Regions from separate parts of the Paenibacillus mobilis genome, predicted to be linked through region 1. Evidence: predicted binding sites of a transcription regulator. Region 1 holds the regulator's gene; each other region holds the start of a gene.

The links. Region 1 encodes LexA, which represses DNA repair genes until DNA is damaged. Its sites were predicted from a motif close to CGAACATATGTTCG; they were not measured.
Region 2: a site for LexA is predicted at 2,426-2,439, ahead of recA (recombinase RecA). Genes of this name have one in related genera too.
Region 3: a site for LexA is predicted at 2,081-2,094, ahead of AC3ZPD_RS21495 (DNA polymerase IV). Genes of this name have one in related genera too.

The regions. Positions count from the first base shown of each region.
Region 1 covers NZ_JBZCMS010000002.1:142,654-146,827, reverse strand. The annotation lists gene AC3ZPD_RS03820 (NAD(P)/FAD-dependent oxidoreductase) at 1-602, shown strand, start outside; gene AC3ZPD_RS03815 (YitT family protein) at 665-1,537, opposite strand; gene lexA (transcriptional repressor LexA) at 1,806-2,432, opposite strand; gene AC3ZPD_RS03805 (LysM peptidoglycan-binding domain-containing protein) at 2,655-3,038, shown strand; gene AC3ZPD_RS03800 (DUF896 domain-containing protein) at 3,181-3,357, shown strand; gene AC3ZPD_RS03795 (hypothetical protein) at 3,398-3,913, shown strand; gene AC3ZPD_RS03790 (HAD family hydrolase) at 3,949-4,174, shown strand, end outside.
Region 2 covers NZ_JBZCMS010000001.1:127,224-131,397, forward strand. The annotation lists gene AC3ZPD_RS00660 (YajQ family cyclic di-GMP-binding protein) at 1-174, shown strand, start outside; gene pgsA (CDP-diacylglycerol--glycerol-3-phosphate 3-phosphatidyltransferase) at 372-956, shown strand; gene AC3ZPD_RS00670 (competence/damage-inducible protein A) at 995-2,257, shown strand; gene recA (recombinase RecA) at 2,529-3,590, shown strand; gene AC3ZPD_RS00680 (regulatory protein RecX) at 3,756-4,174, shown strand, end outside.
Region 3 covers NZ_JBZCMS010000017.1:33,909-38,082, reverse strand. The annotation lists gene AC3ZPD_RS21520 (DUF1905 domain-containing protein) at 1-161, shown strand, start outside; gene AC3ZPD_RS21515 (hypothetical protein) at 223-516, opposite strand; gene AC3ZPD_RS21510 (DUF3653 domain-containing protein) at 646-903, opposite strand; partial or broken gene AC3ZPD_RS21505 (hypothetical protein) at 1,573-1,854, opposite strand; partial or broken gene AC3ZPD_RS21500 (hypothetical protein) at 1,880-1,948, opposite strand; gene AC3ZPD_RS21495 (DNA polymerase IV) at 2,145-3,404, shown strand; gene AC3ZPD_RS21490 (YolD-like family protein) at 3,401-3,748, shown strand; gene AC3ZPD_RS21485 (HsdM family class I SAM-dependent methyltransferase) at 3,770-4,174, opposite strand, start outside.

The DNA of each region.
Region 1 (4,174 bases):
AGCTTGAAGAATTCCGCGGAAAAAACGTTCTGATTTCAGGCGGCGGGGATTCCGCTGTGGATTGGGCCAACGAATTATGCCCGATTGCTGAGCAGGTCACTGTCGTGCACCGTCGCGACGAGTTTGGCGGACATGAACGAAATGTATTAAAAATGAAGCAGTCCTCTGCCGCGATCAAAACGCCTTATGTCGTAGATAGGCTGCACAGCGGAAGCGGCGAACACATTGAACAGGTGACCATCACCCATGTGGAAACGGGGTCGACGGAGCTGCTTGATGTTGACGCAGTGATCGTCAGCCACGGGATGCGAACGGATTTCGGTCCTGTAAGGGATTGGGGCTTTAACTTGGGGCAGTGGTGGATCGATGTGAACGGAAAGCTGGAGACCAATATTCCGGGGATTTTTGCGGCAGGGGATTTCGTGAATTACGAGAGCAAGGTTCGCCTGATTGCAGGCACATTTACCGATGCGGTGTTGGCCGTGAACAGCGCCAAGCTGTACATCGATCCTAGTGCGGAGCGTGTAGCTTACGTTTCGTCCCATAACAGCCGTTTCAAAGAGAAAAACCGCGCGCTTGGTGTTGCGGTAGAAGAAGATTAAGCCAATTTTGACGGAAAAATAAATAACCCCAGGGGACCCGCTGGTTCCTTGGGGTTGTTGTTTTATTTGGAATGTCCCCGCGCAAAACGCCCGACGATTTCCGTCGATTGGACAACGTTCATAAAGGCATAGGGATCCGTGGTCACCACCGCTTTTCGTACGGCCGCAAGCTCATATCTGGTGGTCACGGTCATCAAGGTGGAGTTGCCCACCTGGCTGTAACCGCCTTGGGAATCCATGCAAGTGATGCCGTGGTGCAGCTTCCGCAATTCGGCAAGCATGCGGTCTCTTTCCTTTGTAATGATAAAGCAGGTCACTTTGATATGGCCTACGTGAATGGTATCCACGACCTTCCCTTTAACGAAAGTGGAAAGCAGAGAATAAAGCGCAAGGTCCCAGGTTTTATAGAAGCCGAGGGCAATAAAAACAAGTCCGTTCAAAACAAACAAAATGTTGCCGATAGGAAGATCGTATTTCCGCGTAATAATTGAACCTACAATGTCGAATCCGCCGGTGGAGCCTCCCACCCTTAAGGAAAATCCGATGCCGATCGCCGAGATAATCCCGCCGGCTACCGCGCCAAGCGTAGGGTCATGAGTCACGCCCACTACGGGGATCACGGCCATAAACCAGGTCGTCGCTACAACGGAAATCAGGCTTAAAACGATATAACGCCGGCCAACGGCTTTCCAGCCCCATATAATCAAGGGAAGATTTAGCACGAAATAAACGATGGAAATGTTCCAGCCCGTTAAATAGCCGATAATCGATGCAAGACCCGAAATGCCTCCTGATAACAGCTGATGCGGAATCAAAAAGAGGTTCAGGCCGGCAGCGACAAGAAAAGCAGAGAAGATAATGATGGCTATCTCTTGTGCGGGTCTAAGCGTTGCGGATTTTTTCTTAATGAATTCGGAAGACTGCTGCAGGTTCAATTTGTTTCAATCCTTTATAAAGTTTTTAAAAGAATCGAGCGATAAAAATAAATTATCGATTCAATTATCTTTTTTATCAATATAGCATACAATAAAAAAAATCACTATCCATGATCGTGTGTGTGCGGCCGATCTAAAACCCGGCTTAACGAGGTTTCCATGGGAATATCAAATGTAAAAAGGCAGCTATCCTTTCAAAGGGAAAGGAGCTGCCTTTATATTATTTACCAGTAAATGAACTTCATACGAAAAAATAAATGGCGAGCCTTTAATGGAAATCCCGGAACAGTCCGATCACTTTGCCCAAAATGGTTACGTGTTTCAAACGAAGCGGTTCAAAGGCTGGATTCTCAGGCTGCAAACGGATGTGGTCTCTTTCTTTATAAAAAGTTTTGACCGTAGCTTCGTCCTCTTCCGTCATAGCCACCACGATATCGCCGTTTTCAGCGGTTTGCTGCTGACGGACGATCACATAGTCTCCGTTGTGAATTCCGGCTTCGATCATGCTTTCGCCGACAACGGCAAGCATAAATACTTCCTTATCTCCGACATAATGGTTGGGAAGCGGGAAATAATCCTCGATATTCTCGGTTGCGGTGATCGGAACGCCGGCCGTAACTTTGCCCACAACCGGAATTCTTGCCACAGTATGGGCAAACATATTGGAATTCTCCGACTCTTCCTGGCCCAGCAGTTCAATCGCCCGCGGTTTTGTCGGGTCTCTGCGAATCAGACCTTTCTTCTCCAAACGGTCCAGATGACCATGTACTGTCGAACTGGAGGCCAGTCCCACAGCTTCGCCAATTTCCCGAACAGAAGGAGGATAACCTTTCATTCGAACTTCACTGCGTATAAATTCCAAGATCGCCTGCTGGCGGCTGGAAACCTTCGACATTTGTTATCAACCCCATCTTAGTAACGTTTGGAAAAATTATAACATAGAACCTCCGTTCGCACAAACAGGAGTTCTAACCTTTTTCTATAGAAGGCTGCAAATTAGGAAATAGGGCGGCGAAACGCAGGGGAACAATTGTTCTAAAAAACTATTGAACAAAACAAACGTTCGTGTTATATTGATTTCAGACAAAACAGAACAAACGTTTGGGAGTGATTTTAAATGTTAAAGTACAGTACTTATAAAAGTATCCATACAACCCCGTCGCCAGTGATGTCCACAGCTTCGGTGCGATTCTTACATAAATCCCCAATGTCTTCCGGTACCCGCAAACCTTTTATCCGCACCTTCGTAGTGATAGCCGTGCTGCTTCTTTCTTTTACCGGTTTTATCAGCGCTTTTGCGGCTTCGGTTTCCCCGGGAGAGGAGCCGGTGTATGAATCCGTTGTGGTGATGCAGGGAGATACGTTGTGGAATATCGCGTTGGCTCATAAACCATCCGGCATGGATACCCGTAAATATGTCGGTTTGTTATCCTCATTAAACCATTTGCATGACAGCGGCATTCAAGCCGGAGATATTTTAAATCTTCCTAATATAGATTGATTATAGATTGAATATGGATTGAAATTTTTTCGAACCTTTCTTCCTTAAGAATGGCAGAGCTTGCAGGGGGCTTACAGCGCCTTGACAAGCTCTTTTTGACGTGTCAAAGTAAATAGTAATGCCTTTAATGAAGGAGGACTTTATGGACATCGATAGCCTGGTACAGCGGATCAACGAATTGGCCCGCAAACACAAAGCGGAAGGATTAACGGAAGCAGAAAAGCTCGAACGCGCAGAGCTGCGTGAAATATATCTTGGCAATATCCGCAAAAACTTCCGTCAACAGCTTGAATCCATTGAGATTGTTGACGAAAAATAGCCGGCTCTCCGGCAACCATGTCTAGGGAGGATGCAAGGGAATGTCAAGATCGTTTGAACGGAAAGTAGAGAAAAACCGTCAGAAATTCAACATTAATCAGCAGAAGAAAGGGGTTAAACCCGGCGGAACTTTAGGCAGCAAAGGCGAAGGCGTAACGTTCAGAGGGCGTAACGTGCTTCTGCCGCTGCTGTTTGTTGTGCTTGGCGCTATGTATGCGGTTATGGGTTTTATTGGCGGGACCGAAAACATAAATACGCTTTACATTATTACGGTAGCTTTGTATTTTGTGCTGGGTATTGTGATTTTCTTAAGAAAACCTTATCTGCGGATCTACAAAAACAAGCTGTTTACTTCCAAATTTAATCGGGACCGCAGTCTGGATGCAGGTTCGATCGCCAAAATCAAATGGAGCGGCAAAACGATCACGATCGTAGCCAAAACGAAAGAGCCGAACTGGACGTTTTCAGGCAGCCGCAATTTTTATGACACCGAACAAGTCGGTGCGGCTTTGCAGGAATTTGCGGCTACTCATGGGGTAGAGTTCGAGAAAAAATAAGCTGGACATTAGACGGAAACCGGGGGGAACGGGGAATGGCTGAAGTGAAAGCAGTTTGTTTTGACCTTGATGATACGCTGCTATGGGATGAACGCAGCGTAGAGGAAACGTTTAAAGAGGTTTGCCGGAAAGCGGAGGAAATCACCGGAGTAGATGCTGCAAGACTGGAGGAAGCGGTGCGCAGGGAAGCCAGAGCGCTTTATGAATCCTACGAAACCTTTCCTTTCACCAAGCTGATTGGGATTAATCCGTTTGAAGGTT
Region 2 (4,174 bases), on a different contig from region 1:
GCAGCCAAAAAAATCAATACGCTCATCCGCGACTCGAAGCTAAAGGTTAAAAGCCAGATCCAGGGGGATTCGATCCGAGTCACCGGGAAAAGCAAAGATGACCTTCAGGCGGTAATGACGCTGCTCCGAAATGCCGATATTCCATTGGACCTGCAATTTACGAATTTTAAGTAATGAGGGTTTAAACTCATTTTTTAAGCCGTTTTTCCTCAGCCTGGTGTTTTTTGACTCTCATTTTGCCGTATATTATACTTGGTAAGGTATATTTGGCTAATTTTAGTCCGCACCAATGGGGGAGACAGGATGAACGGTTTACATGAGAGAGACAAAAGGACAAGCAAAATCCGGAACTTTAACAGGGAGGATGAGTTGTGAATTTACCTAATAAAATAACGATGTCCCGGATTTTTTTGATTCCGCTGATGCTGGTGTTTCTGCTGATCGACGAAAAAAGCTTCGGAATCCTGCAATGGGGAACCTACAGCCTGCCGGTCAATCAGCTGATTGCCGCACTGCTGTTTATTTTGGCGGCGAGCACAGACGGCATTGACGGTTATTTGGCACGCAAAAACAATATGGTGACCAATCTGGGCAAATTGCTGGACCCGCTGGCTGATAAACTGCTGGTTGCGGCGGTTCTGATTTCGCTTACCGCGATGGACAAATGCAGCGCCTGGATTTCCGTGATCATCATCAGCCGGGAGTTCGCCGTAACGGGGCTCAGGGAGGTTGCTTTGCTGGAAGGTTCAGTCATTGCGGCAAGCAAATGGGGAAAAGCCAAAACCATCACGCAAATTATCGCGATCAGCGCTTTATTATTGAATAATTTCCCTTTTGAATGGATGAATATTCCTTTTGACGACATCGCGATTTGGCTTGCTGCGATTATTACCATTTACTCCGGCATAGACTATTTTGTGAAGAATAAAAGCATACTTTCTTTATCCAAAATTTAAATTCATCTTCACCACTTGCAGCGAAGGGATTGACGCAGATGAAAGCCGAAATTATCGCAGTAGGAACCGAGCTTCTGCTTGGTCAAATTGTAAATACCAACGCCCAGTATTTATCCCAGGAGTTGGCGGCTCTCGGAATTGACGTTTATTTTCAGACCGTTGTTGGCGATAATATGGACCGTCTTCAGCAGGCTATCCACACGGCTCAAGGCAGAGCGGATATTCTTCTTTTTACGGGAGGACTCGGCCCCACTCAGGATGATTTAACCAAAGACGCGCTTGCGGCGGTGCTTGGACGTTCTTTGCATATCGACCGGCTGGCGATGGACCATGTCGAGCAATTTTTTAAAGACCGTGCCCGTCCGATGACGGAAAACAACAAACGCCAGGCTTTATCCATTGACGGAGCGACACCTCTTCCGAATTCAACAGGTCTTGCGATCGGGAACGCTTTGTCCGAGAACGGCAAACATTACATACTTCTGCCCGGTCCGCCTAAAGAGCTGGTTCCGATGTTTGAAGAACAGGTCAAGAACTGGATTTTGCAGCAGGTGCTCACGGAAGAGAAACCTCTTTATTCCAGAATGCTTAAGTTTGCCGGAATCGGCGAGTCGGCGCTCGAAACGGAATTATTAGATCTTATTGAAGGCCAAAGCGATCCGACCCTAGCTCCTTATGCAAAAGAAAGCGAAGTGACGGTCCGCATTTCGACCAAAGCTTCTTCCGTTTTGGAAGCCGCGGAGAAATTGGACGCCATGGAAGCTCAAATTCGTTCACGACTGCCTGAGAATCTTTATGCGAGCGAAGATGTGCCGATTGAAAAAGTGATCGTGGATCTGCTTACGGAATTGGGTCTGACGGTAGCCATCGCGGAAAGCTGCACGGGCGGCTTGCTGATGGGCAATTTGACTTCCATTCCGGGATGCGCAACGGTGTTCAAAGGGGGAATCGTCTGTTACTCCAACGACATGAAGGAGAAACTCTTGAATGTGCCCCATGACCTGCTTGAAGGAGAAAATGCGCCGGGAGCAGTGAGCAAGGAAACGGCTGAAGTGCTGGCCGAGCAGGTCCGCATGGTGATGGATGCCGACTTTGGATTGTCCGTCACAGGCGTAGCCGGGCCCGCCTTCTCCGAACGCAAACCCGTCGGGCTTGTTTATCTCGGTTTATCCGAACGGGGCGGGGAGACGACAACCTTTGAATTGCACTTGAAGGGCAACCGCGATACGATCCGGGTTCGATCGGCGAAATCCGTGTTATATCAATTGTGGCTTAAGCTTAATGAAAAAACTAAGGGCTGATGCTGGAAACGTCCGGCTTTGCAAGGCGCCGTTTTTTTCTTTATAATGGTTTTAGCGGAAGAACCGCAGCAACTGTTTAAATTGCTGCGGTTCTTTTTTTTAGGGATTCAGGAAAAATCTTGCTGTTTAGGCGTTTCGGAAGGGGAGTGGCTGGAGACTTCAAAAAAACGAATGTATGTTCGAAAAATGCTTGGCAAACGCTCTGAAACAAGGTATAATTTATTGTAGGAAGAACAGTTAAGTATTTTATCTCATTAAGGATGTGAGCTGATTGTCAGATCGTCGTGCAGCGTTGGAAATGGCGCTTCGTCAAATAGAAAAACAATTCGGTAAAGGTTCCATTATGAAACTGGGAGAATCCACTCATATGCAAGTGGAGATCGTCCCAAGCGGATCTTTGGCTTTAGATATTGCACTCGGCACAGGCGGATTTCCGCGCGGCCGTATTATTGAAGTGTATGGACCGGAATCCTCCGGTAAAACAACGGTAGCCCTGCATGCGATTGCAGAGGTTCAAAAAATCGGCGGACAAGCTGCTTTTATTGATGCGGAGCATGCGCTTGATCCTTCTTACGCCAATAAACTTGGCGTTAATATTGATGAATTGCTGCTTTCCCAGCCGGACACCGGCGAGCAGGCTTTGGAGATTGCCGAAGCTCTCGTGCGCAGCGGCGCGGTAGACATTATCGTCATTGACTCCGTTGCGGCATTGGTGCCTAAAGCGGAAATCGAAGGGGAAATGGGCGATTCCCACGTAGGTCTGCAAGCGAGACTGATGTCTCAAGCGCTGCGTAAATTGTCCGGTGCGATCAGCAAATCGAAAACGATCGCGATCTTTATTAACCAGCTTCGCGAGAAAGTTGGCGTGATGTTCGGTAACCCTGAAACAACGCCGGGCGGCCGCGCCTTGAAGTTCTACTCCACCGTCCGTCTGGATGTGCGCCGGGTAGAAACGATTAAAATGGGCAATGACATGGTGGGTAACCGTACCCGCATTAAAGTCGTTAAGAACAAAGTGGCTCCTCCGTTTAAACAAGCAGAGGTTGATATTATGTACGGCGAAGGGATTTCAAAAGAAGGCAGCATCGTCGATATCGGCGTAGAGCTGGATATCGTCGACAAAAGTGGTGCCTGGTACTCTTATGCAGGCGAACGTTTGGGCCAAGGCCGTGAAAATGCGAAGCAATTTTTGAAAGAACATAAAGAAATTGCTGACGCTATTGAACTTAAAGTTCGTGAAGCAAGCAGCTTGACCACGGTTGTACCGGCTTCTTCTGCAGAAGAAGAGGAAGCGGATAAATTGGAAGAACAGGCGCTTTTTGAAGCCGAATAACAATCGTGAATTTTGCGATCTAGCGCTCTGCGATATCTCAGAGCGCTTTTTTGCATGAAATCGTAAGAAATGCCAAAGTTATAAATAAAGGCAGGGTAGCTGCGGAAGCTCCATTCAGGCGCATCTGCTCCCTGCCGACAGAATTTCACGCAGGGAGAGGATCCGATGCCGGAACAGCATGAAGAAACATTCACGGACGCGCTGGCTTCTTTTCCGGAGCATCAGCAGCTTGAAATTACCAGCGTGAAGCAGCTGCAAGGCTGGAAAAATAAACAGAGGTACCAAATCTGCTTTATGGAACACTGCCTGGAGGTACACGAAAACACGATGATCAAGTTCCGGATGCTGAAAGGCGGCCGTTTCTCCCGGACGGAACTTGAAGAAATCGTTCAGGCGGATGAGAAGCAGCAGGCCTATGCGGCCGGTCTGGCCTTTTTGGGACGCAAACCCCGTACCGCATATGAAATGGTTGTCCGGCTGAAAGAAAAAGGCTTTGGAGAATCCATTGCCAAGCAAACGATGGAACGTCTGGAGCGGGAGGGTTATCTCGATGATGCCCGGTACGCGGCGGAATGGGCACAGCA
Region 3 (4,174 bases), on a different contig from region 1:
TAATGAAACTGGAATTTGACCCTAGCCCGGAAGGAGAACAAGGCCTTGTTGAGTGGTTTCCTGAACGCAATTGGACATTCGATCGGATTCCAGTCGAGGCGTCGAATGAAATACCCAAGTGGGCTATATTCGTCGCCAAAGGAACTATAACTATTTTATAAATAAGATGCCCACTAATCTCAACCGGTTAGTGGGCATCGCTTTTGGCATGTCGAGTATTTATTAGTTCCTCCCCGCTTTTTCCAGGACAACTCGCCGTGTACTAACCAAGACGGGGCGTCCGCCAGAGTGTTCGATCTCACATTGCTGATTTTTATCGTCATAGATGGCCATGTAACCCATTGGCGACTCATCAAAGCTGTACCCCTCCGGCAACATATATTCTTCCGGTTCGGAAACCTCCCCAACAAACTCAAAACTAAGGCGATCCCCAACAAGTGCAAATCCATATCGCTGATCCCATCCCTTGACCGCTTTGAAATTCTCCCACTTGTACAGTTCGACTTTTTGTCCCATTATGACGACTCCTTTCGCTCATCCGGCATCCCCGGCTTATTGCTGTTTCCGCGCACTCCCTTGATGCGTCTTAAATATAGCATGCCTATACGACAATGTATAGGGGAACAGATACGAACATAATGTTAATTACTTGAATAAGTGGCTAACCGTCTCGCCCCTCCACGTTTTTTGCTTAATGTCATCAAACGGAGGCAAGGTTCCGCGTCGTAGACGGTCCGCTATAGCTCCACGCGTCACCCCGATAGCCTTCGCTAACTCGGATTGATTATAGTGCTGCGGCTCGATATCGTTCGGACCGTACGTGCGGCCAGACGGACTAACCAAAGCTCCTCCATCGATTCTCCACCCATCCCAAGGTCCCGATCCTTTCCACGCGTTACTCATTAGTTTTACCCTCCAAAGCTTCGATGTACGGTTGGTGATATTTGCTTTCCCCCGCTTTCCTTGCGGCGGCGGCCGCCTCAACTGTGTTATGGTCGCCGAGGAAATATGACTTTCCTTTAACGCATATTCGTGCGCGGAACACTTCGCTTCCATCCTTACGCTTCCGTACAGTTACGCCCTTAACGCCGGTACTGCTATCGCTTCTGACCCTGCTTTTAAGTACAGGCGTGTACACTCCCTCAACACGCAGGTTTTCCTCGTCGTAGCGTTGGACTTCCGCTCCTCTTTCTGCGCGCAAGCACCCGCACGACTTTGTGGTCCCGTTGCGTAAGTTTAGTGCGTCAACACTGACGTTTTCCCGACCGCAGTCACACCGGCAGATCCAGTGTACATGGCGCTTTGCATCCGTCTCACCTCGGCCGACTACGATGAGCTTTCCGAATTGCTTACCGGTCAGATCGTCAAGGTTAGTCTCGCTTGCTCGCTCGCTTTGGTAACATCCGCATGACGTTGTGTGTCCGTTCCGCAAGTTGGGCATCGTTACCGACACCTCGCTGCCGCACTCGCATCGACATAGCCATCTGCGAGTGTACCCTTTACGTTCGATTTCCTTTATTACGGTAAGCCGGCTGTACCGTTCGCCCGTCAGGTCGATCAATTGCCTGGCCATTACGCAATCGCCGCCAGTATAAAGTTTTGGTCAACCGCGCGGACACCGCCGCCCACTACTTGGAAAAACTCGCGACGCCGACCGTCATTATACTCGTAAAAGCCTGCCGACAGACGGAATACCTTCTCGCCGTACTCGTTTGTACTGTCTTGGCTCAAAAACTCCCGCTCCATTTTGTACGAGGCATGTGGGCCCACAATTTTCGCCACCCAAGTGCGGAATTTGCGAGTGTCTGCCGCCAGTTCGAAGTCTACACGAGACCGGGCTGCCTTGGTGTTTTTCCACGCTTGCTTTTAAAGCTTCTGCAAAATAGTCCTTAACAGGGCCGCCGAACCGTGCCGCTCCTTGTCTTGCAATCATCCATGCCGCCTTCATTACGTTAATCATTTTACTTACCCCTCGCGTCTGTTATTGTTGTCTTTATTATACCCTCACTATACCATATCGTATAGGGGAACGAATGCGAACGTAGTGTTAAATTTTACCGCTAACGAAACGCTTGAATAACGAACATATATTCGCATATAATACGATTATAACAAACAAACGTTCACATTCGGAGGTTGAGCGCATGAAAAGAGATCCCGTTATAATGCTTGCGGACTGTCAATCGTTTTACGCCTCGGTAGAAAAAGCGGCCCACCCGGAATACCGAGATAAGCCGCTAGCCGTGGCCGGAGACCCCGCGCGAAGGTCCGGCATTATCCTCGCCGCGTGCCCGATCGCAAAATCGTTCGGCGTCTCAGCGGCAGAGACGCTAGGCGACGCGTTGCGCAAGTGTCCGGATCTGGTCGTTATCCGTCCGCGAATGCAAACGTACATAGACGTATCGCTTGCAATAACGAAGATATACGAATCGTTTACGGACTTGGTCGAGCCATTCTCGATCGACGAGCAGTTTCTTGACGTTACCGGATCGCTTGCCTATTTCGGATCGCCCGAAGCCATTGCGCGCAGCTTGCAGACGCGCGTCATGCTCGAAACCGGCGTGTGGATACGCGTCGGCATCAGCTCAACGAAGATCCTCGCGAAAATGGCAACGGACATGTTCGCGAAGAAAAATAAATCCGGCATATACACGCTGCCAAAATCGGACATTGCGGAGCGCCTGTGGCCGCAGCCGGTAGGTAAAATGTTCGGCGTTGGCTCGCGAATGGCCGCGCATTTTAACCGGATGGGTATTTATACTATTGGAGGTATCGCGCGCCTGCCCTTATACGAGCTTAAACGTAAGATGCGCGCGGTTATGGGACGGAACAGCGACATACAAGCGGAGTTGTTTTGGCAGACGGCGAACGGGATCGACGACAGTCCGGTATCGCCCGCCACCCATGACATGCAAAAAGCGGTCGGCCACTTTATGACGTTGCCGCGCGACTATAACAGCCGCGACGAGATTGACGTTATATTGCTCGAACTCAGCGAAGAAGTCTGCCGCAGGAGTCGCGCGAAGGGCTATATGGGCCATATCGTTTCGGCTGGCGCTCGGGGCGCGGACTTAGCCCGCCCAACCGGATTCAGCCGCCAGATGACGCTGCCCGACCCGACTAACATTACGAACGAGGTTTATGGCGCGGCCTCTACGATATTTTACCGCCATTGGGACGGCCGACCGGTGCGTCAACTGGGCGTGACACTATCCGGATTGTGCCCGGATGACGAATACCAGTTTACGCTATTTGACGACCGCGAGCGTGTCCGCAACCTTGAGCGCGTCACCGACGACATCAAGACCCGTTACGGCGGTCATGCGATCCTACGCGCGTCTTCGCTACTCGATAGCGGCCAGGCGCTCGAACGAACGTCTAAGATCGGAGGACACTACAAATGAGCAAAAAGCTAACGGGAAACGGCCGGTGGGAATCGTCGCGCATGATGCTGCCGGAACATCGCGAAGTCATTATAACGCATCGGCTGTCGCAGTCTCGCCGGATTAAGCCGCAGAAGGACCCGCAAGAGCTCGAAATGATCGACTGGGCTCTCGCGCAATCTCTCACGTATCAAGTTCCAGTAACTGTCCACCTGTTTGACGCGATTGAAGACCGCGATATGACGGGCACGGTGAAAACGATACTGTCGCATAAGCGCGAGTTTAAGTTCGCGCACGGCGGCGAGCTGGAGTGGATATCGATCGAGGACGTTGTATACGCGGAAATAGACCACATTGGCGAGTAGCCTCCGTGGTCTATTCGTTTGTTACGCTGCATCCGGAAGAATAGCCGTGGCCTCGCTGTGATATTCCGCCACATTCCGGTCCTGCCACGTGAAGTCGTACGTGCTGATCATTTCGCCGTGCCATTCGATTTCCTTGCCGGCCCCGAGCGTTAACTCGTTCCAACGATAGGGTCCGCCCACATACGTTCGGCTCGCAACTCGGTATCCGTCGCTGCTACCGTTACCATGCGAAAACATGAACGCGCTGACGTCTTTGACGCTATGCCACGAAGGTATGTGCGGATATAAGTTCGAGCGCACGAGATAGTCATCCGTAAAGTCTTCGAGCAACTCGTCAAGCTGCGTTAATCCATCGCCCCACTTATCCGTCCGCTTGCCGTTCTTGTCGTAGCCAATGTCCATCACCTGCGCGAAGTAGGCCGGGGG